2 linked regions of the Streptomonospora nanhaiensis genome follow. The protein of the gene in region 2 interacts with the protein of the main gene of each other region in a pairwise test. Links are inferred from orthologs where the notes say so. Each region holds a gene or a part of one and is shown on either strand. Other genes may lie near its edges.

The links.
Region 1: the proteins of rpsL (region 2) and rimP interact in binary tests that used the Escherichia coli proteins (3 or more experiments, as listed by UniProt). The link is inferred for Streptomonospora nanhaiensis from one-to-one orthologs.

What each region holds. Positions count from the first base shown.
Region 1 is NZ_JACCFO010000001.1:4,959,510-4,974,806, reverse strand. Bases 1-2,837 are described here. They hold rimP (ribosome maturation factor RimP), read right to left. Parts: upstream 1,742-2,837; coding sequence 1,259-1,741; downstream 1-1,258. Other genes in these bases: HNR12_RS22065 (ferritin-like domain-containing protein), read left to right, coding at 2,644-2,837; HNR12_RS22070 (hypothetical protein), read left to right, coding at 2,141-2,647; nusA (transcription termination factor NusA), read right to left, coding at 197-1,234; HNR12_RS22085 (YlxR family protein), read right to left, coding at 1-213. Also shown: more of HNR12_RS22065, read left to right, coding at 2,838-3,111; HNR12_RS22060 (proline--tRNA ligase), read right to left, coding at 3,164-4,903; HNR12_RS22055 (aldo/keto reductase), read left to right, coding at 5,220-6,077; HNR12_RS22050 (spermidine synthase), read left to right, coding at 6,219-7,052; HNR12_RS22045 (hypothetical protein), read right to left, coding at 7,081-7,788; HNR12_RS22040 (DMT family transporter), read left to right, coding at 8,114-9,145; HNR12_RS22035 (sensor histidine kinase), read left to right, coding at 9,256-10,509; HNR12_RS22030 (response regulator), read left to right, coding at 10,506-11,171; HNR12_RS22025 (cytochrome ubiquinol oxidase subunit I), read left to right, coding at 11,370-12,617; HNR12_RS22020 (cytochrome d ubiquinol oxidase subunit II), read left to right, coding at 12,678-13,670; HNR12_RS22015 (FkbM family methyltransferase), read left to right, coding at 14,122-15,159.
Region 2 is NZ_JACCFO010000001.1:2,971,925-2,987,230, forward strand. The notes cover bases 9,247-12,092. They hold rpsL (30S ribosomal protein S12), read right to left. Parts: upstream 10,933-12,092; coding sequence 10,561-10,932; downstream 9,247-10,560. Other genes in these bases: fusA (elongation factor G), read right to left, coding at 9,247-10,040; rpsG (30S ribosomal protein S7), read right to left, coding at 10,088-10,558; HNR12_RS12895 (hypothetical protein), read right to left, coding at 11,517-12,092. Outside these bases: rplE (50S ribosomal protein L5), read right to left, coding at 1-272; rplX (50S ribosomal protein L24), read right to left, coding at 272-577; rplN (50S ribosomal protein L14), read right to left, coding at 581-949; rpsQ (30S ribosomal protein S17), read right to left, coding at 1,051-1,326; rpmC (50S ribosomal protein L29), read right to left, coding at 1,323-1,577; rplP (50S ribosomal protein L16), read right to left, coding at 1,577-1,993; rpsC (30S ribosomal protein S3), read right to left, coding at 1,996-2,826; rplV (50S ribosomal protein L22), read right to left, coding at 2,826-3,212; rpsS (30S ribosomal protein S19), read right to left, coding at 3,287-3,565; rplB (50S ribosomal protein L2), read right to left, coding at 3,578-4,411; rplW (50S ribosomal protein L23), read right to left, coding at 4,488-4,778; rplD (50S ribosomal protein L4), read right to left, coding at 4,775-5,449; rplC (50S ribosomal protein L3), read right to left, coding at 5,452-6,102; rpsJ (30S ribosomal protein S10), read right to left, coding at 6,116-6,424; tuf (elongation factor Tu), read right to left, coding at 6,680-7,873; more of fusA, read right to left, coding at 7,926-9,246; more of HNR12_RS12895, read right to left, coding at 12,093-15,188. UniProt on the Escherichia coli protein: With S4 and S5 plays an important role in translational accuracy. Interacts with and stabilizes bases of the 16S rRNA that are involved in tRNA selection in the A site and with the mRNA backbone.

The sequences.
Region 1 (15,297 bases), 2.0 Mb from region 2 along the record:
GACGCGCCGCCGCTTCGCCGCCTCCCAGCAGCGGGAGTCGGCGTGCAGGTAGGCGCCGCGGCCGGGTGCGCGCCTGGCGGGGTCCGGCGCGACAACGCCGGAGAGGTTCGCCAACCGCACCAGATCGGACTGAGCCGCCCGCGACCGGCACCCCACGCACGTCCGTACGGGGCGGGCGCGGTCGCGAGCCTCCAGTCTAGCGCGTTGGGGCATCGGGCTGCCCCGAGGGCCGCTCGGGGTCCTCGGGCGCCGGTCGGGCCGGGGAGTCGTCCTGCTCGGCGGGCTCGGCGTCGGAGCGGATGTCGATCCGCCAGCCGGTGAGCCGGGCCGCGAGCCGGGCGTTCTGCCCCTCCTTGCCGATGGCCAGGGACTGCTGGTAGTCGGGCACGGTCACGCGCGCGACCTTGCCCGCACGGTCGAGCACCTCGACGCGGGTGACCCGGGCCGGGGACAGCGCGTTGCCGACGAACACGGCGGGGTCCTCGGAGTAGTCGACGATGTCGATCTTCTCGCCGTTGAGCTCCGCCATGACGTTGCGCACGCGGCTGCCCAGCGGGCCGATGCAGGCGCCCTTGGCGTTGACGCCGGACTTGTTGGACTTCACCGCCATCTTGGTGCGGTGCCCGGCCTCGCGGGCGATGGCCGCGATCTCGACGGTGCCGTCGGCGATCTCGGGCACCTCCAGCTCGAACAGCTTGCGCACCAGGTTGGGGTGGGTGCGCGAGAGCGTGACCGAGGGGCCGCGGTGGCCCTTGCGGACCTGCACCACGTAGGCGCGCAGCCGCTCGCCGTGGGTGTAGGGCTCGCCGGGGACCTGCTCCTGGGGCGGCAGGATGGCCTCGATCTTGCCGAGGTCGACCAGCACGTTGCGGGGGTCCTTGCCCTGCTGGATCAGGCCCGACACGATCTCGGACTCGCGGCCGGCGAACTCGCCCAGGGTCAGCTCGTCCTCGGCGTCGCGCAGCCGCTGGAGGATGACCTGCTTGGCGGTCGAGGTGGCGATGCGGCCGAACCCCGAGGGCGTGGCGTCGTACTCGCGCACGACGTTGCCGTCGTCGTCGGTCTCGGCGGCCCACACGGTGACGTGGCCGGTGGCGCGGTCGAGTTCGACCCGCGCGGCGGACTCCGTGCCCTCCTGGCGGTGGTAGGCGATCAGCAGGGCGTCCTCGATCGCCTTGACGACGAGGTCCACCGAGATGTCCTTCTCGCGCTCCAGACTGCGCAGGACACTCATATCGATATCCACGGGGCTCCCCCTCTAGTCCGCCGCGTCGTCGCCGGTTTCGCGGCGGAATTCCACCTGGACCTTTGCGCGCCGCAGGTCAGAATAGCCGTAGCGGCGATCGCGGCCGTCGACCTCCAGGGTGACGCCGTCGTCGTCGGCGTCCTTGACCCGGCCCTGGACCTCGCCGCCCTCGGCCGTGGCGGCGCGGACCAGCCGGCCGCGCGAGCGCCGCCAGTGGCGGGGCAGGGTCAGCGGGCGGTCGACCCCGGGCGAGGTGACCTCCAGGACGTAGGGGGCCTTGCCCATGGCGTCGGAGGAGTCGAGGGCGGTCGAGATCTCCTGGCTGACCTCGCCGACGGCGTCGAGGTCGACGCCGTTGTCGGAGTCCACCACGACGCGCAGCAGCCGCCGCTTGCCGGCCGGGGTGACCTCGATCGACTCCAGCTCCAGCCCGGCCTCGGCCAGCAGGGGCGTCAGCAGCGCGGCGAGACGTTCGTGGCGGGCCTGCGCGCCCATCAGTGGTCCTCCTCGGCGAATTCCGCCCCTCGGACACGGGAATCCGGGGCGGTCCTGCTTGAACGGTTCGAGTTCCGCGCGTCAGGCGACGCCGGTGTGCAGTCAAGGGTATCCACAGTCGCCGGTGATCAGAGCCGCCCGTCGCGCCTTGTCAGCCGAGGGGGCGGTGTCAAGGCGCCGGGCGCCCGCCGGCGCGACGCGCGGGTGTACACACCCCCCGCACACGCGCGAAACGGACGCCGATCATGGAAGGATGGGGACGATCCGCGCCGCGGTGTCCGGCATGTCGCCCGCCCCGGCGCGGCCCGGCGCTGCCGAGGGCCGCCCGCCCGGCCCGGCGCACGCCCATGCACGGCTCACGGTGTCGCCCTTCAGGGGCCCCGGACTGAGGAGGAGAGGGTGGGCAGCAGCGGCGCGGTCACCCGCCGCACGGTCGTCGTCGGAGCGCTGGCCGGGCTGGCCGGGGTCGCCCTGGCCGGATGCCAGGGGCCGCGGTGGTACCCCAGCGACATCAGCCCCGACGAGTACGTGCTGCGCTCCGTGATCACCGAGAAGGAGCGCATGATCGCCCGCTACGAGGCCACCGTCGCCGCCGGCGAGGGCCCCCTGGACCTGCTGGAGCGGCTGCTCGACGACCACCGCGCGCACGTCGAGGCGCTGCGCCTGCGGCTGCCCGAGGAGCCCGGCCGCACCCCCGACGGCGAGGAGCCCTCGCCCGGCCCCAGCCCCGAGCCCGTACCCGAGACCCCGCTGCCCGTGGCCGAGCTGCGGGTGGCCGAGCAGAGCGCGGCGGAGTCGCGCGGCCGCCAGGTCGAGCGGCTGACCGACGCCGGGCTGGCGCAGCTGCTCGCCGCCGTGGGGGCCTGCGAGGCCGGCCACACCCGACTCCTTGCGGAGGCACGATGACCGCCACCCCCGAGGACGCCGAGGAGTTCGACACCGCCGAGGCGCTGCAGCGCGCCCTGCGGGCCGAGCACGCCGCCGTCTACGCCTACGGCTACATCGGCGCCCGCTCCCAGGACGAGGACCGCCGCCTGCGCTGCTACGAGTACCTCGACGCCCACCGCGGGCAGCGCGACACCCTCAAGGGCGAGCTGCGCGAACGCGACGCGGTGCCGGCGGCGGGCGAGAGCTCCTACGCGCTGCCCGAGTCCGACTCCGGCGAGGCGCTGGCCGACTACGCCGTGGAGGTGGAGGACCTCACCGCACAGGCCTACCTGGAACTGGCCGCCGCGCCCGACTCCGCGCTGCGCGAGCTGGCGCTGCGCTCGCTGCAGGACGCCACGCTGCGCGGCATGGAGTGGGGCGCGGACCTGCCGGTGTTCCCGGGGTTCCCCGGCGGGGCGCCGCCCGCGCCCGACGGCGGCTGAGGGCCGCGCCGGGCGCCGGGGCGCCGGACCCGCCCGGCGGGCGGGGCGGCCCTCAGCCGCCGTCGACCACCGCGGCGACCCGCTCCACGGCGGTCTCCAGCGGGATCTCGGCGCGCTCGCCGGTGGCGCGGTCGCGCAGCTCCACGACACCCTGGTCCAGGCCCTTGCCGACGATGAGCGCGGTGGGCACGCCCAGCAGCTCGGCGTCGGTGAACTTCACGCCGGGCGAGACGCCCTTGCGGTCGTCCACGAGCACGCGCACGCCGCGCTCCTCCAGTTCGCCGGCGATGCGCAGGGCGACCTCGATCTGCTCGCCCTTGCCGGTGCCGACCACGTGGACGTCGGCGGGCGCCACCTCGCGCGGCCAGATGATGCCCTTGTCGTCGTGGGACTGCTCCACGATGGCGGCGACCACGCGGGAGACGCCGATGCCGTAGGAGCCCATGGTGACGCGCCGGGGCTTGCCGTCGGGGCCCAGGGCGTCCAGCTCGAAGGCGTTGGCGAACTTGCGGCCGAGCTGGAAGATGTGGCCGATCTCGATGCCGCGGGCGGTGTAGAGGGTGCCCTTGCCGTCGGGCGAGGGGTCGCCCTCGCGGACCTCGGCGGCCTCGATGGTGCCGTCGGGGACGAAGTCGCGCCCGCACACCAGGTTCATGACGTGGTGGTCGGCCTTGTCGGCGCCGGTGATCCAGGCCGAGCCCTCGACCACGCGGGGGTCCACGAGGTAGCGCAGCTTGTTGTGCAGCAGCGCGTTGGGACCGACGTAGCCCTTGACCAGGAAGGGGTTGGCGGCGAAGTCGGCCTCGTCCAGCAGCGCGACCTCGGCGGGGTGCAGCACCGCCTCCAGCCGCTTCATGTCGACCTCGCGGTCGCCGGGCACGCCGATGCCCATGACCTCCCAGTCGGCCGCGCCCGGGGCGCGGGTCTTGACCAGGACGTTCTTGAGGGTGTCGGCGGCGGTGAAGGTGCGGCCCAGCCCTGCGGCGTTGAAGAAGTCGACCAGGGTCTCGATGGTGGGGGTGTTGGGGGTGTGGTGCACCTGCGCCTCGGGCTGCCCCTCGATCGGCAGGGCGGGGGGCGCGGGGGTGCGCACGGCCTCGACGTTGGCGGCGTAGTCGGACTCCGTGCTGCGCACGAAGGTGTCCTCGCCGGTGGGGGTCTCGGCCAGGAACTCCTCCGAGGCCGAGCCGCCCATGGCGCCCGACATCGCCGAGACGATGACGTACCGGAGGCCGAGCCGGTCGAACGCACGGATGTAGGCCTGGCGGTGCAGCTCGTAGGAGCGCTCCAGCCCTTCGTCGTCGAGGTCGAAGGAGTAGGAGTCCTTCATGTGGAACTCCCGGCCGCGCAGCACGCCGGCCCGGGGGCGGGCCTCGTCGCGGAACTTCTCCTGGATCTGGTACAGGATGACCGGGAAGTCCTTGTAGGAGGAGTACTCGCCCTTGACGAGCAGGGTGAACAGCTCCTCGTGGGTGGGGCCCAGGAGGTAGTCGGCGCCCTTGCGGTCCTTGAGCCGGAAGATGGAGTCGCCGTACTCGGTCCAGCGCCCCGACGCGTCGTAGTACTCGCGGGGCAGCAGCGCGGGCAGCAGGACCTCCTGCCCGCCGATGCGGTCCATCTCCTCGCGGATGACCGCGGCGACGTTGTCCAGCACCATCTTGCCGAGCGGCATCCAGGAGTACACCCCGGGCGCGGCGCGGCGCACGTACCCGCCGCGCACCATGAGCTTGTGGCTCGGCACCTCGGCGTCCGCCGGGTCCTCGCGCAGGGTGCGCAGGAACAGGGTCGACATCCGCAGCACGGCCGCTCCTTAACGACAGTCGGGTCTGCTCCGCGCGGTGCACGGGATCGTCCGCGGGAGGGATACGCCCGCCCCGTGGGGGGCGGTGCGCTGGAGGAGTTCCAGGCTAGCGCCCGCCGTGCGCGGCCCGGTACCTCCCGCACGGGCGCGGGCGCGCCCAAGGCGCGCTGGACTCGGGCGCGCGCAGGCAGGAGGATGGCGGCGGCCCGTCCGCCGGCCGCGCGGGCAGGCCGCCGGGGCCGCCCGGCGGGGCCGCGGCGGGCCGGGTGTGACCATGACGCGAGTGACGACAGGGGGACCGCACACCATGCGGATGCGAACCATCGGCGACCGGACCGTCAGCGCCATCGGCCTGGGCGCCATGCCGCTGTCGGTCGCCGGGCGCCCCGACCGCGACCGCGCGGTCGCCACCGTCCACGCCGCCCTGGACGCCGGGGTGACGCTGATCGACACCGCCGACGCCTACCACCCCGGCGGCGGCGCCGGGCACAACGAGGAGCTGGTCGCCGAGGCCCTGGCCGCCTACGGCGGCGACACCTCCGAGGTGCTGGTGGCGACCAAGGGCGGCCACGTGCGGCCCGAGGACGGCTCCTGGACGCTCAACGGGCGGCCGGAGTACCTGAAGCGGGCCTGCGAGGACTCTTTGCGGCGGCTGCGCACCGACGCGATCGGGCTCTACCAGTTCCACCGGCCCGACCCCGAGGTCCCCTTCGAGGAGTCGGTGGGCGCGCTGCGCGACCTGCTGGACGAGGGCAAGATCCGCATGGCCGGGATCTCCAACGCCGACCCCGCCCAGATCCGCACCGCCAACGAGGTGCTGGGCGGGCGGCTGGCCTCGGTGCAGAACGAGTTCTCGCTGCGGTTCCGCTCCAGCGAGCCGGAGCTGGAGCTGTGCGCGGAGCTGAAGATCGCGTTCCTGCCGTGGTCGCCGCTGGGCGGCGCGCGCGAGGCCGCCGGGCTGGCGGGCTCGCGCGGGGCGTTCGCGCGTATCGCGGCCGAGCGCGGGGTCAGCCCGCAGCGGCTGTGCCTGGCCTGGATGCTGGCCAAGGCGCCGGTGGTGGTGCCGATCCCGGGGGCCTCGCGGCCCGAGACCATCGCCGACAGCGCCCAGGCGGCCGACCTGGAGCTGAGCGCCGGGGAGCTGGCCGAGCTGGACCGCGCCTAAGACGGCCGGGTGCCCGTCCCGCGCCGGGGCGGGCACCCGGCCGGCCTCGCACGGCCGGTCGGCGCGGGGTCCGCGCGGTGCCCGCGCCCCCGTACCGTGGACGTCGGACGACGGATCGAGCGGCTGGGCGAGGCGGGGCGTATGGCGGCGTGGGGCGGCGGACCGGTGCGACCCGAGGTGGAGCTGCTGCGCGACGCCGACCGCCCGGACTCCTGGCTGCTGCTGGTCGACGGCACCCCGCAGTCCCACGTGGACCTGTCCGACCCCGCCTACCTCGACTTCGAGTACGTGCGGCGCATCGGCCACGTCATCGACCTGCTGGCGCCGCCGGGCGCGCCCGTCCGCGCCCTGCACCTGGGCGCGGGCGCGCTGACCCTGGCGCGCTACGTTGCCGCCACCCGGCCCGGTTCGCGCCAGCGCGCGGTCGACAACAACGAGCGGCTGGTCGCCCTGGTGCGCCGGGAGCTGCCGTGGGACCGGCGCGCCGACCTGCGGGTGGGGGTGGGCGACGCCCGCGCGTGGCTGGCCCAGCGGCACTCCGCAAGCGCCGACCTGGTGGTGTGCGACGTGTTCGCCGGCGCGCGCACCCCGGCCGCGCTGACCTCCACCGAGTTCTTCGCCGACGTGGCGCGGGTCCTGGCGCCGGGCGGGGTGTGCGCGGCCAACGTGGGCGACGGCCGGCGGCTGGCGCACGTGCGCGCCCAGGCGGTGACGCTGGCGGAGGTGTTCGCGCACGTGGTGCTGATCGCCGCGCCGGGCGTGCTGCGGGGGCGGCGGTTCGGCAACTTCGTGCTGCTGGGCTCGGACGCCCCGCTGCCGGTGGCGGAGCTGACCGCGCGCGCCCACCGCGACCCCGACATGGCGCGGGTGCTGGCCGGGGAGGTGCTGGCGCGGTTCACCGCGGGCGCCGCGCCGGTGCGCGACGCCACGGCCAAGGACTCCCCCGCCCCGCCCGACGACGCGTTCGCGCGCTGAGCCGCCCGGCGGGCGGGCGCCGCGCGGGTCAGTCGGGCAGCTCGTGGTCGAGCAGGAACGAGAACTCCGGGCTCTGCCGGATGCCCACGCCGCCCCCGGGGTCGGGCTGGGTGCTCATGCCGGTGACCCGCCCGCCGCGCCACCAGATCATCTGGTCGGTCACGGGGTCGCCGTCCTCGCGCAGGCTCTGGAAGGTGTTGTAGATGAACGGCAGCAGGGAGGCCGACCGCTTGCTGCGCAGCACCGCGAAGATCATGGTGTTGGGCGAGGGCAGCATCACCACGGCGCCGTAGGGCATCGGCTCCCGCACGACGTCGACCAGCCGCATGACGTGCGCCGTTCCCGGCCAGGTCTGGCCGATCAGCACCTGCACGGGGGTGTCGGCGTTGGGCGCGCTGGTGGGGAACGCCTTGAGGTCGTAGCGCTCGTAGGCGAGGTTGCCCAGGGCGGCGAACCACACGTCCTGCTTGGTCAGGCCCCACTGCTGGGTGTGGCGGACGTCCAGGACGGCGGCCTCGTAGTTGGCGGGGTTGGTGCGGTAGCACAGGAGCGCGGTGAGCTGGGGGTTGATGGAGTACGCCAGCTTGTCCGTGCCCAGGGCCGAGGGGTCGCCGGTGAGGATCACCCGCAGGTTGGGCCGCACCGCCGGGAAGGGCTGGCTGAGCAGCCAGCGGTGCACGTCGTTGGGCGGGGGCCCGTAGGCGGGCTGGGGCGGTCCGTAGGGCGGGTGACTCATGGGCGGATCCGGTGGCTTCCGACGGGGTGGCGGGCCGACCGCGCGGCAGGCCGGGGTCGGCGTCGGTCGTGGGGACTCGACGGACTTCTGACGCAGTATCCCACCGCACGGTTCACCCCGCCGCCACCGCACCGCGCGGACCGGCGCGCCTGGCGGCGCCCCGCGCTGACGGGCGGGGGGGCGCGGTGGGCTAGGCTCGCGGACATGCCGCACCAGACACGACGCTTCGTCACCCCCCCGCCCCGCGCCTAGCGGGGCGTCCGCGCCCGCCCATCCGGCGGAGCGCGCGAGCCGCGCCGCCGGATGCGCGGTGCGGTGCCGATCCGTGACGTCCCACGCCGACATCCCTGCCTGCCTGTCGACGTTGGAGTACGCCGTCGTGTCCGAAAACCACTCTGCCGCGCGCCCGTCCGCCGCGGCGTCCTCGTCCTCGTCCCTGCCCGCCGCGTCCTCCCCCGGCTCCGCCCGGCGCGGGTTCGCGCTGCTCACCGCCGCCGGCGTGCTGTGGGGCACCGGCGGCCTCGCCGGGCACCTGCTCCAGGCCGACGGCGTGCCGCCGCTGGCCGTGGCCGCCTACCGGCTGCTGGTGGCCGGCGCCCTGATCACCGCGTTCCTGGCCGCCGCCGGGCGGCTGGGCCGGCTGCCGCGCTCGCGCCCGCCGGCCGTCCGGCTGGCGGCCAACGCGCTGCTGCACGCGGTGTTCCAGAGCCTGTACTTCGCCTCCCTGGCGTTCATCCCGGTGGGGCTGGCAACCCTGGTCAAGATCGGCAGCGTGCCGGTGTTCGTCGCCGTGGGGATCTGCCTGGCGGCGCGCCGGGTGCCGTCGCGGCGGCTGGCGGCGGCGGTGCTGCTGGCCGTGGCCGGGCTGGCGCTGCTGGCCGGGTTCCCGGCGGGCGACGCGCCGCCGCTGACGCTGGCGCTGGGGCTGGCCTGCGCGCTGGGCGCCGGGCTGACGTTCTCGGTGATGACCCTTCTCAACCGCGCCCCCGTTGCCGGGCTGGACCCGCTGGTCAACGTGGGCGTGGGGCTGCTGGCGGGCGGGCTGCTGCTGCTCCCGGCCGGGCTGGTGGCCGGCATGGCCGTGCCGGCGCGGCCGCTGCCGCTGGCGCTGCTGGTGTTCCTGGGCCTGGTGCCCACCGCGCTGGCCTACCTCGCCTACTTCGGCGGGCTGCGCACCGCCTCCGACGCCGGCGCGGCCGTGGGCACCATCGCCGAGCCGCTCACGGCGGCGGTGCTGTCCATGGTGCTGCTGGGCGAGCAGATGACCGCGGCCGGCGCGGTGGGCGCGGTGCTGCTGCTGGCCGCCATGGGCGTGGACCAGGCCGCCGAGGCGCTGCGGCGGCGCCGGTCGGGCTGAGCCCGCGCCGGGCGCGGCCCGGGCCTACTCCCAGCGGAGTAGGCCCGGCCGCCGCGGAGTATCCCGGCGGATGAGGGCCGCGCGGGCAGCGGCCGCGTACCGTCTGAGGCGTGAGGTCTGTCCCGCTTCCCACCCGCCGCGACACCGCCGTCACCCTGGTGACGGCCGTCGTCTCCCTGGCCACCACGCTGTTCGCCGAGCAGTTGCTGCAGGACGGCGCGCCCTCGCGCCCGCTGGCGCCCTGGGGGCTGGTGTGGATGGCGGCCGCGGTGGCGCCGCTGCTGTGGCGCAGCCGCTACCCGGCGGCGGTGGCCGCCATCAGCGCGCCGCTGTCGGTGCTGTACTACCCGCTGGGGTTCCCCGACGGCTGCGTCGGGCTGGCCGGGGCGATCGCGCTGTTCGGGGCGGCGGCCGACGGCCGCCGGTGGCAGGCCTGGACCCTGGCCGCGGCGCAGTTCCTGGTCATCCACCTGTGGGAGGCGCTGGCCTACGGCGCGCCGCGCTTGGGCCCGGCCCTGGGCATGCTGGCCTGGTGCCTGGTGCTGGTGGGCAGCGGGGAGCTGAAGCGCAAGCACACCGAGTACCGGGCGCTGGCCCGCGAGCGCGCCGACGAGGCCGCGCGCACCCGCGAGGAGTCCGTCCGGCGGCGGATCTCCGAGGAGCGCGTGCAACTGGCGCGCGACGTCCACGACACCGTGGCGCACAACATCTCGCTGATCAACGTGCAGGCGGGCACCGCGCTCTACCTCATCGAGACCGAGCCCGAGCGCGCCGCCGAGGCGCTGGCCACGATCAAGCGCACCAGCAAGGAGACCCTGCGCGAACTGCGGGCCACCCTGAATGTGCTGCGCTCGGCCGATGAGCGGGCGCCGCGCTCCCCGGCGCCGGGCCTGGACCGCCTCGCCGAACTCGCCGAGGGCACCCGGGGCGCCGGCCTGGACGTGCGGGTGGTGCGCACCGGCGCCGACCGCCCCCTGTCGGCCAACACCCAGACGGCGGCCTACCGTATCGTCCAGGAGGCGCTGACCAACGCCGTGCGGCACGCCCGCGCCACGACCGTGGTGGTCGAGGTGGACGTGGCCGACGACGGCGTGCGCCTGTCGGTGACCGACGACGGCGCGGCCTCGGGGGAGTTCACGGTGGGCAACGGGATCACCGGCATGCGGGAGCGGGCCGCCGCCCTGGGCGGCGAGCTGGCGGCCGGGGCGCGCCCGGGCGGCGGGTTCGCCGTGCGGGCCCGGCTGCCCGACCGGGCCGAGCCCGGCGGCCCCGCCGGCGGTGGTCCGGCCAGTGGAGACGACAGCGGTGCGAGACCCCGGCAGCCGGCCGCGGCGGCGCCCGCACAGGAGGAGCGGCAGGCGTGATCCGGGTTCTTCTCGCCGACGACCAGGCGCTGGTGCGCGCCGGGTTCCGGGCGCTGCTGGACAGCGCGCCCGACATCACCGTGGTGGCCGAGGCGGCCGACGGCGCCGAGGCGGTGCGCCAGGCCCGGGCCGAGCGCCCCGACGTGGTGCTCATGGACATCCGCATGCCGGGCCTGGACGGCCTGGCCGCCACGGCCCAGATCCTGGCCGACCCCGCGCTGGAGGCGGTGCGGATCGTCATCCTCACGACGTTCGACCTGGACGAGTACATCTTCGAGGCGCTGCGCGCGGGCGCCAGCGGGTTCCTGGTCAAGGACACCGAGCCCGAGGACCTCCTCCAGGGCGTGCGGGTGGTGGCGCGCGGCGACGCCCTGCTGTCGCCCGGGGTCACCCGGCGGCTGATCGCCGACTACGCCCGCCGCCCGCGCCGGCCGGCGCCCTCCACCCGGCTCAACGGGCTGACCGACCGGGAGCGGGAGGTGCTGGCGCTGGTGGCCGAGGGGCTGTCCAACGAGGAGATCTCCCGGCGGCTGGTGGTGAGCCCGGCCACGGCCAAGACCCACGTCAGCCGGATCATGGTGAAGCTGGGCATGCGCGACCGCGCCCAGCTGGTCGTGCTGGCCTACGAGACCTCGCTGGTGGTGCCCGGCTGGGCCGACTGAGGCGGAGCTCGGGCCCCGGCTCAGGGTGGACCCCCATACCCCTCGGGGGCGCCCCCTACACCGGGCGGTGTAGGCGGGCACCGCCCCTGACACCGGCGGGCGTAGCGCCGAAACCTCCCGCGGGCCGATGAACCGGACCGAGCCCGGGCGCCATGCTCGGGTCGTCCTGGTCCACCGACCCGCGAGGCGTCATCCGACATGTTCGACGATCCCCTGATCCTCGCCCGCCTGCAGTTCGCGCTGACGGCGAGCACCCACTACATCTTCGTGGCCTTCACCCTGGGCCTGGCGCCGTTCATCCTGTTCGGCCAGCTCAGCGCCACCCTGCGCCGGGACGCCGACCGGATGCGCGGCGTCCGGTTCTGGGGCGGGCTCTACGTCGTCAACTACGCCATGGGCGTGCTCTCCGGCCTGGTGATGGAGCTGCAGCTCGCGTTGAACTGGAGCGGGCTGAGCGACATGTTCGGCCACGTCTTCGGCGCGCCGCTGGCCGTGGAGACCATGGGCGCCTTCTTCGTGGAGTCGACCTTCCTGGGCCTGTGGATCTTCGGCTGGGACCGCATGGGCCGCTGGGCGCACCTGGCGTGCTTCGGCGTGGTCACCGCCACCGCCTACCTGTCGGCCTACTGGGTGCTGGTCTCCAACGGCTTCTTGAAGTACCCGGTCGGCTTCCGCGTCGAGGACGGCACGGCCGTGCTGACCGACCCCGTCGCGATGCTCACCAACCCCGCCACCCTGCTGGCACTGGGCCACATCGCGCTGAGCGCGCTGCTGCTGGGCGGCGCGGTGGTGATGGCGGTGAGCGCCTACCACCTGGCGCGGCGCAGCGACCCCTACGGCGTCTTCAGCCGGGGCATCCGCCGCGGCCTGGTGGTCTTCGCGGCGGCGCTGATGCCCACGGCCGCGGTGGGCGGGATGCAGTTCGCCCTCTACGACATGGTGCCGCCGACCTCGGGCTCGACCTACTCCGCGCAGGAGATCGAGGCCATCGAAGCGCGGTATGCGGCCAACAGCCAACTGGAGCTGGTCGGCGGGCTTGGCGACGCCTTCATGATGGGCTTCTGGTCGCTGATGTTCTTCCTGACGCCGGTGCTGCTGCTGGCCTGGCTGCTGCGCGGCCTGGACCGCTGGCGCTGGCTGCTGTGGCCGCTGACCTTCCTGCCGTTCCTGCCCTACATCGCCAGCGTCGCCGGCTGGGCGCTGCGCGAGACCGGCCGCCAGCCGTGGGTGGTGGAGGACCTGCTGACCACGGCCGACGCCATGACCGACATGACCCCGGGCATGGCCGTGGTCTCGTTCTCCCTGTTCACGCTGGCCTTCGCGGTCCTGGCGACCGTCACCTACGCGCTGCTGGTGCGCTACGCGGTGCGCGGCCCCGACCGGGGCCCGCTCACCCCCGCCGCGCCCGAGCCGCCCGCCGCGCCGGCGCACGCGCCCGCCTTCTAGGGCGCGCTCCCGGGCCACCGCCCTCCCCCTCCCCCTTCCGACCCATTCCAGGAGCAAGCAGTGGACATCGTCGCCGTCACCCTTCTCGCCGGCGCGGTCGTGGGCTACTTCGTGCTCGCCGGCTGCGACGTCGGCCTGGGCATGCTGATGCCCTTCGTCGCCCGCACCGAGGCCGAGCGCCGGCGCGTCGTGCGCGCCGCGGCGCCCTACTTCCTGGGCACCGAGGTCTGGCTGGTCGGCACCATCGGCGTGGTGGCCGGCCTGTTCCCCGCCCTCAAGACCGAGGCCGTCACCGGCATGTGGCCGGTCTTCACCGCCCTGCTGGCCGGCTGGCTGCTCCGCGACGCCGGGCTGTGGTTCCGCGGCCGGTGGGCCTCGGCCGCGGGCCGGGGCGCGTGCGACGTGGGGATCACCGCCGGGAGCTGGACGCTGGCGGTGGCGTTGGGCCTGGCGGTCGCCGGGCTGCTCGCCGACGGCGCCCTGCTGAGCCCCTTCGCGCTCGCCTGCGCGGCCACCGTGGCGGCGCTGTTCGCGCTGCGCGGTGCCGCCTTCGGCGCCGAGCGGCTGGTCCCCCATGAGGCCCCGGCGCCGGTGCCCGCCGCCGTGGGCGCGGGGGCGGCCGCCGCCGCGCCCGCGCCGCGCTCCGACGCGGCCGAGAGCGCCGACGCCGCCGCGCGGGCCACCCGGCCGCTGGCGCGCGCGGCGCTGGTCGGGGCGCTGCTCACCGCGGGCGCCGCGCTGCTGCCCGGCGGCGCCGCGCTGGACCGGCCGCTGCTCGCCGCCGCCCTCGCCGTGCCCCTGGTGGCGGTGCTGGCGGCGACCTCGGGCCTGTCGGGCCCGGGGCTGGCCCGGCACACCTCGGCGGCGGCGATGGCGCTGGTGCCGCTGCTGGTGGCGGCCTCGGTGGCGCTGCCGGTGGCCGCCGTCCCCGCGTCCACGTCCGCGCTGTTCTGGCTGGCCGTGGGCCCGGCGGTGCCCGTCATGGCGGTCGGCCAGGTGGCCCTGTACCGGACGCTGCGCCGCCCCGCGCCGGCGGGCGGCTTCTTCGGCTGAGGGTGCGGGGGGTGGCGCCGGGGGGGTGACACCTTCCTCACCGTTCGGTTGGCGATCACGGCCAGCGGGCAGGTGAGCCTTGGAGCGAGCACATGGCACACCCGCGCGCCCGCGTGCTCCCCGACCTGCGGGCGCGCCCGGTCCGAGGAGGCCCCATGCCCGAATCCGCACCCGTCCTGCTTGTCCCCGGCTGCAACTGCGGTTCCGGCTGCGGCTGCGGCTGCCAGAGCGGCGGCTCCTGCAGCTGCGGGGGCAGCTGCGGCTGACCAGCCCCCGCCGATCCCGGCCCGCCGCGCGATCCCGTACCCCCCGCTCCCCGCAGCGGCGCGGCCCGCCGAAGGCCCGCGGACCCCATCCGGTCCGCGGGCTTTCGGCGTGGAGGCCCGGCCCGCGCCGCGCCGCCCGGCTAGGCTGGCCGCGTTGGGTGAGCGCGTGGACACGGAGGGCGGCCATGGCGGTGGAGTCGACCACGGGCGGGCGGCACCGCTCCCCCGCCGGCCCGCCCCGCACCGGGGCGCGCGCGGGCGCCGGCGCGGCGGTGGACTTCCGTGCCACGCCCCGGGCGCGCCGGCGCGGCTGGTACGGCGCCAAGAGGCCCGTCAAGCGGCTGCTGGGCTGGGGCCCGGCCAACCTCGCCATGCGGGCCGCGGTGGCGGTGGCGGCGCCGGGCCTGCGCCGCACCGGCCGGCTGCCGGTGCCCGCCCGGGTCGCCGAGGTCACCGGCCTGGTGCCCGGCGCCGAACCCGCCGCGTTCACCATGCTGCGCCCCTCGGCGTGCGTGGTGGCGGCCGAACTGTACTGGGGCGCGGGCCGGCGCCCGGGCGCCGCCGACGACCTGGCGCTGCGGGTGTTCGCCGCCGCCGCCCGGCGCAGCGCGGTGCTGCTGGACATCGGCGCCTACACCGGCCTGTTCACCCTGGCGGGCACCGCGGTCAACCCGCGGCTGCGCGCGCACGCCTTCGAGATCGTGCCCGAGGTGGTGCACACCCTGTTCGACAACTGCGTGCGCAACCGGGTGCTGCACCGCACCACGCTGCACCACGTCGGGGTGGGCGACCCCGCGACCACCGTCACCATGCCCGCGCGGTCGGGCGACTCCGCGCTGCCCTGCTACTACTCCGCCGAGATGGTGTTCGCCGACGGTGTGCCCGTGGAGGTGGTGGCGCTGGACTCCCTCACCGCCGCCGTGCCGCCGGGCGCGCCCGCCGTGCTCAAGGTCGACGTGGAGGGCACCGAGGCGGCGGTGTTCGAGCACGGGCAGGAGTTCCTGGCCGCACACCGGCCCGACATCCTGTGCGAGGTGCTGCCGGGGGCCGACGCCGACCGGCTGAGCGGCCTGCTCGCGCCGCACGGCTACCGGTTCCACCTGGTCGGCGAGCGCGCCCTGGCCCCGGCCGGCGCGCCGGCGCCGCACGACCGGTTCCGCGACTGGTTCGTCACCACGCGCGGCGGAGCCGAACTCGCGGCGATGGGGATCCCGGTGGCCTAGCCGGCTGCCGCGCGGGGCGCCGGGGCGCCACCCGCCGGTGGCGGGGCGCGATCCGCCTCCGGCAGGTGGCGCGGCACTGCGCGGCGGCGTCCGGCCGCACGGGGCCGCGCCTCGAACGTAGTTGTAGAACGGGTTCTA
Region 2 (15,306 bases):
CGCAGCTTGAACTGCGCGATGGACTTCTTGGCGCGGTTGATGCGCGGCTTCTGGCCGGTGATCAGCGACAGGTCGGAGACCGCACCCTGGATCAGCTTGGCGTCGCGCGCGGCGTCGCCAACGCCCATGTTCACCACGATCTTGACAAGACCGGGGGTCTGCATGACGTTCTTGATCCCGAACTCCTCGCGGATCGCCGCAGCGATCTCGGAGCGGTACTTCTCCTTCAGCCGCGGAACCGGCGGCGCGGCGGTCTCAGTCTGGGCCGTCATCAGATGTCCTTACCGGTACGGCGGGAGATCCGGACCTTGGTACCGTCTTCGTCGAAGCGGTAACCCACCCGGGTCGGCTTGCCGTCCTCCACGATCGCGACGTTGCTCACGTGGATCGGCGCCTCCTTGGTGACGACCTCGCCCTGCTGGCCGCTCGCCGGATTCGCCCTCTTGTGCTTCTTGATGAGGTTGACGCCCTCGACGACGACACGCTGCTCCCGGGGAAGGGCCTTGATGACCTTCCCGGTGGCACCCTTGTCCTTGCCGGCGATGACGATGACCTCGTCGTCCTTCTTGATCTTCATCGCCTAGAGCACCTCCGGCGCTAGCGAGATGATGCGCATGAACTTCTTGTCCCGCAGCTCGCGCCCGACCGGGCCGAAGATGCGGGTGCCGCGCGGGTCCCCACCGTCCTTGATGAGCACGGCGGCGTTCTCATCGAAGCGGATGTAGGAGCCGTCGGGCCGGCGGCGCTCCTTGGAGGTGCGCACGATAACGGCCTTGACGACATCGCCCTTCTTCACGCCCGCGCCGGGAAGGGCGTCCTTCACCGTCGCCACGATGGTGTCGCCGATGCCCGCGTAGCGCCGACCCGAGCCACCGAGGACACGGATGGTCAGGATCTCCTTGGCCCCCGTGTTGTCGGCGACCTTGAGTCGCGACTCCTGCTGAATCACGTCTGCTCCTGATATTCGCGCGCGACCGGCCTCCCGGTCCGCGCTGCTAGGTGGTCACACCCCTTGGGCGGCCGATCTCCACCAACCGGCCGCCACAGGGGTTACTTCGCCTTCTCCAGGATCTCCACGACGCGCCAGCGCTTGGTCGCGGACATCGGACGGGTCTCCATCAGGCGAACCCGGTCACCGACGCCGCAGGAGTTCGCCTCGTCGTGGGCCTTGTACTTGGTGGTGCGGCGCAGGACCTTGCCGTAAAGCGCGTGCTTCACGCGGTCCTCGACCTCGACAACGACGGTCTTCTCCATCTTGTCGCTGACGACGTAGCCCTCGCGCACCTTGCGGTAGTTGCGCCCCGAGCCCTGGGTGGTCTCGCTCATTCGGCTGCTTCCTTCGTCTCCTCAGCCGACTCTCCGGCCAGCGGCATGATCCCCAGCTCGTGCTCGCGCATGACCGTGTAGATCCGAGCGATCTCGCGCTTCACGGTGCGCAGACGGCCGTGGTTGTCCAGCTGCCCGGTGGCGGCCTGGAAGCGGAGGTTGAACAGCTCCTCCTTCGCCTCCTTGAGCTTGCCGACCAGGTCCTCGAGGGACTCGTTCCGCAGCTCTTGGGCGGTCAGGGACTTGGCCATCACGCCTCCACTTCGCGCTTCACGAACTTGCACTTCATCGGAAGCTTGTGCATCGCGCGACGCATGGCTTCCTTGGCCACCGGCTCCGGCACGCCCGACAGCTCGAACATGACGCGGCCCGGCTTGACCGGGGCGACCCACCACTCGGGGGAGCCCTTACCGGAACCCATGCGGGTCTCGGCCGGCTTCTTGGTGATGGGGCGGTCGGGGAAGATGTTGATCCAGACCTTGCCGCCACGCCGGATGTGCCGGGTCATGGCGATACGCGCGGCCTCGATCTGCCGGTTGGTGACGTAGGCGGCGTCCAGGGCCTGGATGCCGTACTCACCGAAGTTGACCTTCGTGCCGCCCTTGGCCCGCCCCTTCAGGCTGGGGTGGTGCTGCTTGCGGTACTTGATCTTGCGGGGAATGAGCATGGTCAGCTCCCCTCGTTCCCGGAGTTGTCGGCACCCTGGCCGGCCCCGGCCGGTGCGCCGGACTTCGCCTCGGCCGCCTGGCCCTGGCCGCCCTGCGGACCGCCCTGGCCGCCGCGGCGGCGCCGCTGCGGACGCTCGCGGCGCTGGCCGCCGGCACCGCCGGGGGCGCGCTGCGCCGCCTGGGCGGCCTCGCGCTCGGCGCGGGTGGCCGGGGCGTCGCCCTTGTAGATCCACACCTTCACGCCGATGCGGCCGAAGGTGGTGCGGGCCTCGAAGAAGCCGTAGTCGATGTCGGCGCGGAGCGTGTGCAGGGGCACGCGGCCCTCGCGGTAGAACTCCGACCGGGACATCTCGGCACCGCCGAGGCGGCCGCCGCACTGGATGCGGATGCCCTTGGCACCGCTCTTCATGGCACTCTGCATGGCCTTGCGCATGGCCCGCCGGAACGCGACTCGGCTGGAAAGCTGCTCGGCCACACCCTGAGCGACGAGCTGGGCGTCGATCTCGGGGTTCTTGACCTCAAGGATGTTGAGCTGGACCTGCTTCTTGTTGGTCAGCTTCTCCAGGTCTGCGCGGATGCGGTCGGCCTCCGAGCCGCGGCGGCCGATGACGATGCCCGGCCGGGCGGTGTGGATGTCGACGCGGACGCGCTCACGGGTGCGCTCGATCTCGACCTTGGAGATCCCGGCGCGCTCCATGCCGCGGTTCAGCATCCGGCGGATGGCCACGTCTTCCTTGACGTAGTCCTTGTACAGCTTGTCGGCATACCACCGGGTCTTGTAGTCGGTGGTGACACCGAGTCGGAACCCGTGCGGGTTGACCTTCTGCCCCACTATCGGGTCCTCTCCTTCGTCTTGGACGACGACGTCTTGGACGACGAGGCGGCGTCACGCGGCTCAACGACCACGGTGATGTGGCTCGTCCGCTTGGTGACCCGGAACGCGCGGCCGAAGCCCCGCGGCCGGATGCGCTTCAGGGTCGGACCCTCGTCCACCCAGGCGCCACCGACCACCAGATTCTCGCGGTCCAGCTTGTCGTTGTGCTCGGCATTGGCGATGGCGCTCGCGAGCACCTTGCCCACCGGCTCGCTCGCCGCCTGGGGCGCGAACCGGAGCACCGCCTGTGCCTCGTCAGCGGGCAACCCGCGAATAAGGTCCACCACACGGCGGGCCTTTCGGGGCGTAACACGGACGAACCGTGCCTGTGCCCTCGTTCCCATCGCTTTTCCCTCGCTCACGGAAATCAGCCCCCACTCACCGTGGGGAGATTGGCTTTTACTCCTCATCGCAACCGCTAGCGGCGGCTGCGCCGGTCTTCCTTGACGTGGCTGCGGAAAGTGCGCGTGGGAGCGAACTCGCCGAGCTTGTGACCGACCATGGCCTCGGTGATGAACACCGGGATGTGCGTCTTGCCGTTGTGGACGGCGATCGTGTGGCCGATCATCTCAGGGACGATCATGGACCGGCGCGACCACGTCTTGATGACGTTCTTGGTGCCCTTTTCGTTCTGCTCCTCCACCTTCTTCATGAGGTGGTCGTCGACGAACGGGCCCTTCTTCAGGCTACGTGGCATCGGACGTGCTCCTTACCGCTTCTTCTTGCTACGCCGACGCACGATGAGCCGGTCACTGTCCTTCTTCGGCTTGCGGGTCCGCCCCTCGGGCTTGCCCCACGGGCTGACCGGGTGCCGGCCGCCCGAGCTCTTGCCCTCGCCACCGCCGAGCGGGTGGTCGACCGGGTTCATCGCCACACCGCGGACCGAGGGGCGCTTGCCGCGCCAGCGGTTGCGGCCGGCCTTGCCCCAGTTGATGTTGGACTGCTCGGCGTTGCCGACCTGGCCCACCGTCGCGCGGCAGGTGACGAGCACCTGCCGCATCTCGCCGGAGGGCATGCGCAGCGTGGCGTAGTTGCCCTCCTTGGCCAGCAGCTGGATCTGCGAGCCGGCGGAGCGGCCCAGCTTGGCGCCGCCGCCCGGCTTCAGCTCGACCGCGTGCACGAACGTACCCGTGGGGATGTTGCGCAGCGGGAGGCAGTTGCCGGGCTTGATGTCGGCGCCGGGGCCGTTCTCGATCCGCTGGCCCTGCTGGATGCCGGTCGGGGCGAGGATGTAGCGCTTCTCCCCGTCGACGTAGTGCAGCAGCGCGATCCGCGCGGTCCGGTTCGGGTCGTACTCGATGTGCGCGACCTTGGCGGGAACCCCGTCCTTGTCGTGCCGGCGGAAGTCGATCACCCGGTAGGCCCGCTTGTGGCCGCCGCCCTGGTGGCGCGCGGTGATGCGGCCCTGGCCGTTGCGCCCGCCCTTGGAGTGCAGCGGACGCACCAGCGACTTCTCCGGGTGGGAGCGCGTGATCTCGACGAAGTCGGCCACGCTGGAGCCGCGGCGACCTGGTGAGGTCGGCTTGTACTTACGAATGCCCATCTTCTTCGCGCATTCCTTTGCGTGTTTCTCTGGCGGTCAGCCCTGCGGGGCACCGCCGCGGGGACGGTGCGGTGTCCTAGACGCCGAAGATGTCGATCCGGTCGCCCTCGCGCAGGCTGACGATCGCGCGCTTGGTGTCAGGACGCTTGCCGTAACCGAACCGGGTGCGCTTGCGCTTGCCCTGCCGGTTGATCGTGTTCACGTTGGTGACCTTCACGTCGAAGATCTTCTCCACCGCGATCTTGATCTGCGTCTTGTTGGCCGTGGGCTGCACCAGGAACGTGTACTTGTTCTGGTCCATGAGCCCGTAGCTCTTCTCGGAGATCACCGGCTCGATGATGATGTCCCGAGGGTCGGGGATCCTCACTGGTCCTCCTCCTGAGCCTCCGCGGCCCGGGCGCCGCCCTGGGCGTGGGCCACGAACTCGTCGTAGCCGCGCTCGGTGAAGACGATGTCGTCGGCGCGCAGGACGTCGTAGGTGTTCACCTGGTCGGCGTCGAGGATGTGCACCTCGGGGAGGTTGCGCAGCGCCGTCCGGTTGTGGTGGTCGTCGCGGTCCAGGACCACGAGCACCTTGGTGGACTCGGTGATGCCGCGCAGCGCCTTCAGAGCGGTCTTGGTGCGCTGGCTGGTGACGTCCTCGCCCAGGAACTCGCTGATGATGTGGACGCGGTTGTGGCGGGCGCGGTCGGAGAGCGCGCCGCGCAGGGCCGCGGCCTTCATCTTCTTGGGCGTGCGCTGGCTGTAGTCGCGCGGCTTGGGGCCGTGGACGACGCCGCCGCCGGTGAACTGCGGCGCGCGGGTCGAGCCCTGGCGGGCCCGGCCGGTGCCCTTCTGGCGGTACGGCTTCTTGCCGCCGCCGCGGACCTCGCCGCGGGTCTTGGTCGAGTGCGTGCCCTGGCGGGCGGCGGCCTGCTGGCCGTTCACGACCTGGTGCATCAGCGGGATGTTGACCTTCTGGTCGAAGATCGACTCCGGCAGTTCGACGCTGCGGCCGGCCTTGCCCTCGGGGCTCTTCACCTCAACGGTGGTGGCCATGGTTACTTGTCCCCCTTCACGGCGGTGCGGACGAGCACCAGCCCGCCGTTGGGGCCGGGCACGGCGCCCTTGACCAGGATCAGGCCCTTGTCCGCGTCCACGGAGTGGACGGTCAGGTTCTGGACGGTCGTGCGCGCGTTGCCCATGCGCCCCGCCATCCGCAGGCCCTTGAACACGCGGCCGGGCGTGGCGCAGCCGCCGATGGAGCCGGGCGAGCGGTGCTTGCGCTGGGTACCGTGCGTGGCGCTGAGGCCGCGGAACCCGTGGCGCTTCATGACGCCGGCGTAGCCCTTGCCCTTGCTCTTGCCGGTCACGTCGACCAGCTGGCCGGCCTCGAACGCCTCGGCGGTGACCTCCTGGCCGAGCTGGTACTCGGTGGCGTCGGTGGTGCGGACCTCGACGTAGTGGCGGCGCGGGGTCAGATCGTGCTTGCGCAGGTAGTCGCCGAGGGGCTTGTTCACCTTGCGCGGGTTGATCTTCCCGTAGCCGAGCTGGATGGCGGAGTAGCCATCGGTATCCGGAGTGCGGACGCGCGTCACAACGCACGGACCGGCCTTCAGGACAGTCACGGGCACGATCCTGCCCGCGTCGTCGAAGACCTGGGTCATGCCGAGCTTCTCGCCCAGAACTCCCTTGATCTGCTTGGTGGCCATGTCAGTGCGTCCCTTAAAGCTTGATCTCGATGTCGACGCCGGCCGGAAGGTCGAGCCGCATGAGCGAGTCGACGGTCTTCGGCGTCGGGTCGATGATGTCGATCAGCCGCTTGTGCGTGCGCATCTCGAAGTGCTCGCGCGAGTCCTTGTACTTGTGCGGCGAGCGGATGACGCAGTAAACGTTCTTCTCCGTCGGCAACGGCACCGGGCCAGCGACGCTCGCGCCAGTCCGCGTCACGGTCTCGACGATCTTGCGAGCCGAGCTGTCGATGACCTCATGGTCATAGGCTTTGAGCCGAATGCGGATCTTCTGTCCCGCCATGGTGGCCTTTTCGTCCTTCGCTTAGTGTCCGTAGAGGCGCGGCGCCGGTGAGATGGCGCCGTGCCCTTCGGGGGCTTGCCCGTGTCTGGCTCTATTCACCTGAGAATCTGCGACAGGGCTGTCCCCTGAGGCGCATCACCGCTACAGAGCCCGATGACGTCGTTCATGTCGGGGGCGGCCGGTCCGTCTCGGCGGTCCGGCCGCCCCCGGGGGCGGTCCCCGCGTTGCCGCGGCGACCGCCCCCGCACGTTCGTGCTACTTGATGATCTTGGTCACTCGGCCGGCGCCGACGGTCCGGCCACCCTCGCGGATGGCGAACCGCAGGCCCTCTTCCATGGCGACCGGCTGGATCAGCTGGACGGTCATCTCGGTGTTGTCACCGGGCATGACCATGTCCGTGCCCTCCGGCAGCGAGACGACGCCGGTGACGTCGGTCGTGCGGAAGTAGAACTGCGGCCGGTAGTTGTTGAAGAAGGGCGTGTGGCGGCCACCCTCGTCCTTGGACAGGATGACGACCTGCGCCTCGAACTCGGTGTGCGGGGTGGTCGTGCCCGGCTTGATGACGACCTGGCCGCGCTCGACGTCCTCGCGCTTGGTGCCGCGCAGGAGCAGGCCGACGTTGTCGCCCGCCTGGCCCTGGTCGAGCAGCTTGCGGAACATCTCCACACCGGTGACGGTGGTGGTCTGCTTCTCTTCCTTGATGCCCACGATGTCAACGGTCTCGTTGACGTTGATGACACCGCGCTCGATGCGGCCGGTGACGACCGTACCGCGACCGGTGATCGAGAAGACGTCCTCGATCGGCATCAGGAAGGGCTTGTCGATGTCGCGCTGCGGCTCGGGGATGTTCTCGTCCACGGCCTTCATCAGCTCAAGGACGGCCTTGCCCCACTCGGGGTCGCCCTCCATGGCCTTGAGCGCCGAGACGCGGACCACCGGGACGTCGTCGCCGGGGAACTCGTACTCGCTGAGCAGCTCGCGGACCTCGAGCTCGACCAGGTCGAAGATCTCCTCGTCGTCGACCATGTCGGCCTTGTTCAGCGCCACGACGATGTAGGGCACGCCGACCTGGCGGGCCAGGAGCACGTGCTCCTTGGTCTGCGGCATCGGGCCGTCGGTGGCGGCCACGACCAGGATCGCGCCGTCCATCTGGGCCGCACCCGTGATCATGTTCTTCACGTAGTCGGCGTGGCCCGGGCAGTCCACGTGCGCGTAGTGGCGGTGCTCGGTCTCGTACTCGACGTGGGCGACGGAGATCGTGATACCGCGCTCGCGCTCCTCGGGAGCGTTGTCGATGTCCTCGAACGGCGTGAACGGGTTCAGCTCCGGGAACGCGTCGTGCAGAACCTTGGTGATCGCGGCGGTAAGGGTGGTCTTACCGTGGTCGATGTGACCGATGGTGCCGATGTTTACGTGCGGCTTGGTCCGCTCGAACTTGGCCTTCGCCACTGGATTTCTCCTAGACGTACAGGTTTGCTAGCTGACTTGATACGTGTCGCGGTTACTCGCCGCGCGCCTTCGCCACAATCTCTTCTGCGACGTTGGACGGGACCTCCGCGTAGGAGTCGAACACCATCGTGTACGTGGCTCGACCCTGCGTACGGCTGCGCAGGTCACCCACGTAGCCGAACATCTCCGACAGGGGCACCTGGGCCTTGACGACCCGTGTCCCGGAGCGCTCGTCCATGGACTGGATCTGACCGCGCCGGCTGTTCAGGTCGCCGATCACGTCGCCCATGTACTCCTCGGGCGTCGTGACCTCGACCGCCATCACCGGCTCCAGCAGAACCGGCTTGGCCTTGCGCGCCGCCTCCTTGAAAGCCATGGAGCCGGCGACCTTGAAGGCGAGTTCGGAGGAGTCGACGTCGTGGTAGGCGCCGTCCTGCAGGGTGACCTTGATCCCCACGAGAGGGTACCCGGCGAGGACACCGAACTCAGCGGCCTCCTGGCAGCCCGCGTCCACCGAGGGGATGTACTCCCGGGGGATGCGGCCGCCGGTGATGTTGTTGACGAACTCGTATCCGGCGGTGTCGCCCTCGCCGTCGGCCATCAGCGGCTCAAGGTCGATCACCACGCGGCCGAACTGGCCCTGGCCACCCGTCTGCTTCTTGTGGGTGTAGTCGACCTTCTCGACTTTCTTGCGGATGGTCTCACGGTAGGCCACCTGCGGACGGCCGATGTTGGCCTCGACCTTGAAGTCGTCGCGCATGCGGTTGACCAGGACCTCCAGGTGCAGCTCGCCCATACCGGAGATCACGGTCTGGCCGGTCTCCTGGTCGGTCGAGACGCGGAAGGACGGGTCTTCGTCGGCCAGCCGCTGGATCGCGATGCCCAGCTTCTCCTGGTCGCTCTTGGTCTTCGGCTCGATGGCGACCTCGATCACCGGGGCCGGGAAGGTCATCGACTCCAGCACGATCGGGTCGGAGGAGTCGCACAGGGTCTCGCCCGTGGTGGTGTCCTTCAGGCCCATGACGGCGACGATGTCGCCGGCGCCCACGCGGCCGATCTCCTCACGCTTGTTGGCGTGCATGCGGTAGATCTTGCCGATGCGCTCCTTGCGGCCCTTCACGCTGTTGAGCACCTGCGTGCCGGCCTCCAGGACACCGGAGTACACGCGCACGTAGGTGAGCTTGCCCAGGTGGGGGTCGCTCATGATCTTGAAGACCAGGGCGGCCAGCGGCTCTTCCTCGCTCGGCCGGCGCTTGAGCACGGTCTCCTCGGTCTCGTCCTTGGGGTCGTGGCCGGTGATGGCCTCGATGTCCAGGGGCGAGGGGAGGTAGGCGACGACCGCGTCCAGCAGCGGCTGCACGCCCTTGTTCTTGAACGCCGTGCCGCACAGCACCGGGATGGCGGTGCCGGCGATGGTGGCGCGCCGGATGGCCGGGACGATCTGCTCCACCGTGGGCTCGACGCCCTCGAGGTAGAGCTCCATGATCTCGTCGTCGGCCTCGGCCAGGGTCTCGATCAGCTTGTCGTGCGCCTCGCGGGCGGCCTCGATGTGGGTGTCGGGGATGTCGACGGTCTCGTACATCTCGCCCAGCGCGGCCTCGTCGCTCCAGACCAGAGCCTTCATGCGCACCAGGTCGATGACGCCCTTGAAGTCCGACTCAGCGCCGATGGGCAGCTGGATCGGCATCGGGTTGGTGTTCAGGCGGTCGGAGAACATGTCGACGCAGCGCTGGAACTCCGCACCGATCTTGTCCATCTTGTTGACGAAGCAGATCCGCGGAACACCGTAGCGGTCGGCCTGGCGCCACACCTGCTCCGACTGGGGCTCGACACCCTCCTTGGCGTCGAAGACCGCGACCGCGCCGTCGAGCACACGCAGCGACCGCTCGACCTCGACCGTGAAGTCGACGTGGCCGGGCGTGTCGATGATGTTGATGGTGTGGTCGTCCCAGTGGGTGGTGGTCGCCGCGGAGGTGATCGTGATCCCCCGCTGCTGCTCCTCCTTCATCCAGTCCATGGTGGCCGCGCCGTCATGGACCTCGCCCAGCTTGTAGTTCACGCCGGTGTAGAAGAGGATGCGCTCGGTGGTCGTGGTCTTACCCGCGTCGATGTGCGCCATGATCCCGATGTTGCGGACCTTGGCAAGGTCAAGAGCAGTGGTAGCCATGAGGGCTCGTCTTCTCTCGGTCTCTCGTATCGATTGGGCCGCGGGGATTACCAGCGGTAGTGGGCGAAGGCCTTGTTGGACTCCGCCATCTTGTGGGTGTCCTCGCGACGCTTGACGCTGGCGCCCAGACCGTTGCTGGCGTCGACCAGCTCGTTCATGAGGCGCTCGGTCATGGTCTTCTCGCGGCGCTGCCGCGAGTAGCTCACGAGCCAGCGAAGAGCGAGGGTGGTGCTGCGGGACGAACGGACCTCGACTGGCACCTGGTAGGTGGCGCCACCGACGCGGCGGCTGCGCACCTCCAGGGCGGGCTTCACGTTGTCCAGCGCACGCTTGAGCACCACGAGGGGGTCCTGGCCGGTCTTCTCGCGGGCGCCCTCAAGAGCGTCGTAGACGATCCCCTGGGCCTTGGAGCGCTTGCCGTCCAGCAGCACCTTGTTGATCAGTGCGGTGACGAGCGGCGATCCGTAGACCGGGTCCGTGATGAGGGGGCGCTTCGGCGCCGGGCCCTTGCGCGGCATGCTTACTTCTCCTTCTTAGCGCCGTAGCGGCTGCGCGCCTGCTTGCGGTTGCGCACACCCTGGGTGTCGAGCGAGCCGCGGACGATCCGGTAGCGGACACCCGGCAGGTCCTTCACACGGCCGCCGCGCACGAGCACGATGGAGTGCTCCTGCAGGTTGTGGCCGATGCCGGGGATGTAGGCCGTGACCTCGATCCCGCTGCTCAGCTTCACACGGGCGACCTTGCGCAGCGCGGAGTTCGGCTTCTTGGGCGTAGTCGTGTAGACACGCGTGCACACACCACGACGCTGCGGACTCCCCTTCAGCGCCGGGGTCTTGTTCTTCGCGACCTTGTCCTGTCGGCCCTTGCGGACTAGCTGCTGGATGGTGGGCACCGCGTCTCCGTGTCTTTCTCGTGACCTACGCCGGTTCTGTTAGCCGATGTGTCGCTATGACCTGCTTGGCTTCCCGTCCTCCCCTACCCCCGCACTCGGGCGTGTCGCGCTCTACCCGATGCATGGCGGAACGAGCAAACCCGACCCTGCGGTCAATTTCTCTGGGAGGAGGTGTCACGCGCCGCGTTCTGCTTTGGCGTCCAAGCCGGTTCGAATACGCGCACGTGCTGACCCGTCGACTCACGGGCACGAAGTTAGAGAGTACCGAAGGCTGAGTAACGGGTCAAAACGGCGACCGCTACCCTCGGTACCCGGCTCCGAAGCCTCATGCTGTCGTAGGTCTCTGTCCATTGTACGGGCTCCGCCGAGTGCTCGCGCGGTGATTACCGGCGGCCCCGCTCCACCTGATCTCGGTGATCTTGCCCGGGCCGGCGGGGCGGCCCGCCGCGCCGCCCGTTCGGGCCCGGCCCCTGCCCCCAACGGCGCGGTGCCCGGCGCGGAGTCCGCGCCGGGCACCGTGCGTGACCGCGGCCGTTCGGAAGGTGGCCGCCCCTCGCGGCGGTGCCGCGGGGGGCGCCGCCTCATCAGGAGAGCACCGTGGTCGCCACGAACACCACCGCCTCGACGACGAACAGCGCGATACCGACCCACGCGGTGATCGTGCCGCCGCGCACCAGGTTGAGCCCCTCCAGTTCGCCGTTGGACCGCTGGATGGCGCGCCGGGCGCGCGGCCCGGTGACCAGCGCCGCGATCGCGGTGAACAGGCCGATCACCGGCACCAGGCCGATGATGCCCAGCCACAGGGTCGCGGCGGCCCCGGGGGCGGTCTCGGGCCAGTAGTCGATGTTGTCGTAGCCGGGGTAGGCGTCGCCGGCCGCCGCGCCGGGCGGGCGGTCGTCGAAGCCGGGGAAGTCGTCGGCGACCGGGTCGCGGCCGGACCGGCCCCGGCGGGTCGGGGCGTCGGCACCGCGCCCGCCGCGGTCGTCGCGGGTGTCGGGGTGGCCCTCGGCCTCGCCGTACTCCCCGTGCCGGCCGTGGTGCCGGTCGCCGTACTCGCCCGCGTACGGCTCCTGGTGGCGGGTGCCGTAGGGGTCGCCGCCGGGCTCGGGCGCCTCGCGGCGGTCGCCGTAGGGGGTGTCGGCGTAGCCCTGCGGCGCCCCGCCGAACTCCCCGCCCTCGCGGTGGCCGCGCGGGTACTCCGCGCCGCCGTCGAGGTAGGGCGAGGGGGCCTCCGGCTCGCGCCGCCAGGGGTCGGCGGGCTCGCCGCGGCCGTGGTCGGTCCCGGGCGCGCCGGTGAAGCCGCCCGGGGGGAACGCCTGGGTGCGGTCGCCGGGCGCGGCCGCCGCCGGGTCGCCGGCGGCGGAGCCGTAGGGCTCGGGCGCGGCGCCGAACGGGTCGCCCGCGCGGTCGGCGGACTCCCGGTCGTAGCCGCCGCCGGGTTCGGCACCGTAGCCGCCCGGGTCGCGCCGGGCGGCGGGGTCCTCGGCGGCCCAGGGGGCGCCGCGGTCGCCGCCGAGCGGGTCGCGCCGCGGCTCGTCGCGCAGGTCGGGGCCCAGTTCGTCGGCGACGGCGGGCATCGCCTGGGTGCTGGGGCCGCCCTCGTCGGCGGGCCGGGGCTCGCGCTCGGACCACCGGGGGGCGCCGGGGTCCTCACCCGGGCGTTCGCCCCGGCGGGACTCGCGCAGGTCGGGGCCCAGTTCGTCGGCGACGGCCGGCACGGCCTGGGTGCCCGGTCCGGGGTCTCCGCCCCAGCCGGGGTCGGCGGCGGAGGCCGGCGGCTCGGGGTCGTCGGAGCGGGCCCGCGCCTGCTGGGCCGCGATGGCGGCGAGCGGGTCGTCGCCGAGGTCGGTCACGGGCGTGCCCGGCCGGGGGCCGGTGTCGGGGCGGCCGCCGGGGGTGCCGGGGGTGTCGCCGCCGGAGCGGAACACCTGGGTGGTGTGCTCGGGCGAGCCGTCGCGGCGCTTGCGCTGGGCCTCGGCCGCCGCCTGGCGGATGTGCTCGGGCAGGCGTTCGTCGTCGCGGCTGAAGGCCCACGTGTTGCCGCTGCCGGTGCCGAGGTCGCCGCCCAGACCGGTGTCGGCGCGCGCGGGGTCGTCGGCGCGGCGGTCGGCTCCGGTGTCGCCGGCCGGAGGGCCGTTGGCGGCCGGGGTGCCCGCGGGCGCGCTGGACTGCCGGTAGCCCGGCGAGGTCGCGCCGAGGTCCTCGTCAGCGGGGATCCGCGAGGAGTAGGGGCGCGACAGCTCGTCGTCGTAGCCGTCGCCGCGCTCGGCGCCGCCCGCGGGCGCGCCGAGGTCGGCCGCCGGCCGCGCACCGGTCTCCCACTGGCCGGTGCCCCACTCCGCCGCCCGACCGGGATCGGCACCCAGCGGGTCGGCGGACTCCCGCCGCTCCTGCCGGGACTCCGGCGCGAGCGGGTCGCCGCCGGAATCCCGCGTCGGAGCGCCGGGGTCGGCGGCGCCGCGGGCGCCGGTGTCCCATGCCGAGGCGGTGCGCTCGGCGCCGGACTCCGGCGAGCGGGGGAACCCGCCGCCGAAGGGGTCGCCGGAGTCGGGCCGCTCGCGGCGGAACGGGTCGGCCTCGGCGCCGCGCTCGGCGCCGCCCGCGGGCGCGCCGAGGTCGGCCGCCGGCCGCGCACCGGTCTCCCACTGGCCGGTGCCCCACTCCGCCGCCCGACCGGGATCGGCACCCAGCGGGTCGGCGGACTCCCGCCGCTCCTGCCGGGACTCCGGCGCGAGCGGGTCGCCGCCGCCCCAGGGGGCCCCGGCACCGGAATCGGTCGCGGAGCGGGGGGCGGGGTCGTCGTGGCGGCCGGGCTCGGCCGCGCCCGAGGGGGCGCCGTACCGGTCGGGCCGGGGCTCGCCCCAGCGGTCGGCGGGGGTGTCGGAGCCCTCGCGTCCGCCGAGCGGGTCGGCGCCGTAGGACGGGCGCTCGCCCGGCGCGCCGGCGGGGCCGCCCAGCGGGTCGGCGTATCCGGGGGTGTCGGCGCGGTGGTCGCGCTCGCCGCCCCGGTCGGTGTCGGTTGGCCGCCGCCACGCGTCGTCGGCGGGGCCGGCCGAGGTCGATCCGCCCAGCGGGTCGGCGCCGTAGGACGGGCGCTCGCCCGGCGCGCCGGCGGGATCGGACGCCGCGGGCGCGGCGCCGGGACGGGTGGTGTCCCACGGCGCCGCGCTGTCGGCGGCGCGGCCGCCGGACAGGGGGTCGGTGGACAGGGGGTCGCCGGCCGCCGGACCGGCGGGGGCGGACCACTCGCGCGCGGGGGCCCCGGGGTCGGTGCGCTCGCCGAAGGCGGGCCCCTCGCCGGCGCCGAAGCGCTCAGCGGGAGCGCCCGGAACCGGGCGGTCGCCGAAGGACGGCCGCTCGGTGTCGGCGGCCGGGGTGCCCCAGGGCCGGGGCCCGGCCTCGCCCGGAGCGGCGGGGCCGCCCCACGGGCGGGGGTCGGTGTCGCCGGGCGCGGGCCGGCCGGTGCCGGCGAAGGGCGCGGTGTCGGGGCCGTCGTCGGCCGCGGGCCGCTGCTCGGCGGGCCGGCCGGGCGCGCCCGCGCCGTCCTGGCCCGGCCACAGCGACTCCGCCGGGCCGGCGGGCGCCTGGGGCGCCTGGTCCGGGCGGCCGCGCACGGTCGAGCCGAAGCCGGGGTAGCCGCCGGTGCCGCCGCCGAGCGCGCTCAGCGGGGAGCCGGGCTCGCCGCCCGGCCGCCCACCGCCCGCGGGCCGGGCGTAGCCGCCCGCGGGGTCGCCGAAGTCGCGGCCCGGGTCGGCGCCGGCCGCCGGGCCCGGCGCCGGGGTGCCCGGCCGGGGCCCGGCCTCGCCCGGAGCGGCGGGGCCGGTGGTGCCGAGGTCGTAGGCGGCCTCAGCGGGCGCGGGCCGGTCGGCCTGCGGCGCCGGGGCGGCGTAGGGCCGGATGGGCGAGGGCGGGTCGCCCGCCGGCGGGCCGGGCGGCGCCAGGGGCGAGCCGCCGAGGTCGCCCAGGGCCGAAGGGTAGGGCTCCGCCATGCCGGGGCGCTCGCCGCTCAGGCCCGGGTACCCCCCGCTGTTGGGGAAGGTCGGGCGGGGCCGCGCGGGCTCCCCCGGCGCCCCGGGCTCCTGGCGGGACGCCTCGGGCGCGGGGCCGCCGGGCGCGCCGCGCCCGGGGTCGCCGCTCTCGGCGCTGTCGCTAAAGGTCTCCTGGTACTGCGCCTGCGACCGGTGTCGGTCGCCGCTCGGCCGGAACCACGATTCCGTGTTCTCCTGCCGGGCGCCGTGTTCGTCGTCGGACGGCACGTACCGCTGTCCCCCGTTGTCCGTCACTGTCTTCGATCTCCCGACCGCGCGTGCGCGCTGATGTCTCCATCCGCATACGAGTATGCCGAGGGTGAACGACGAACGGCGGCAGTCCACT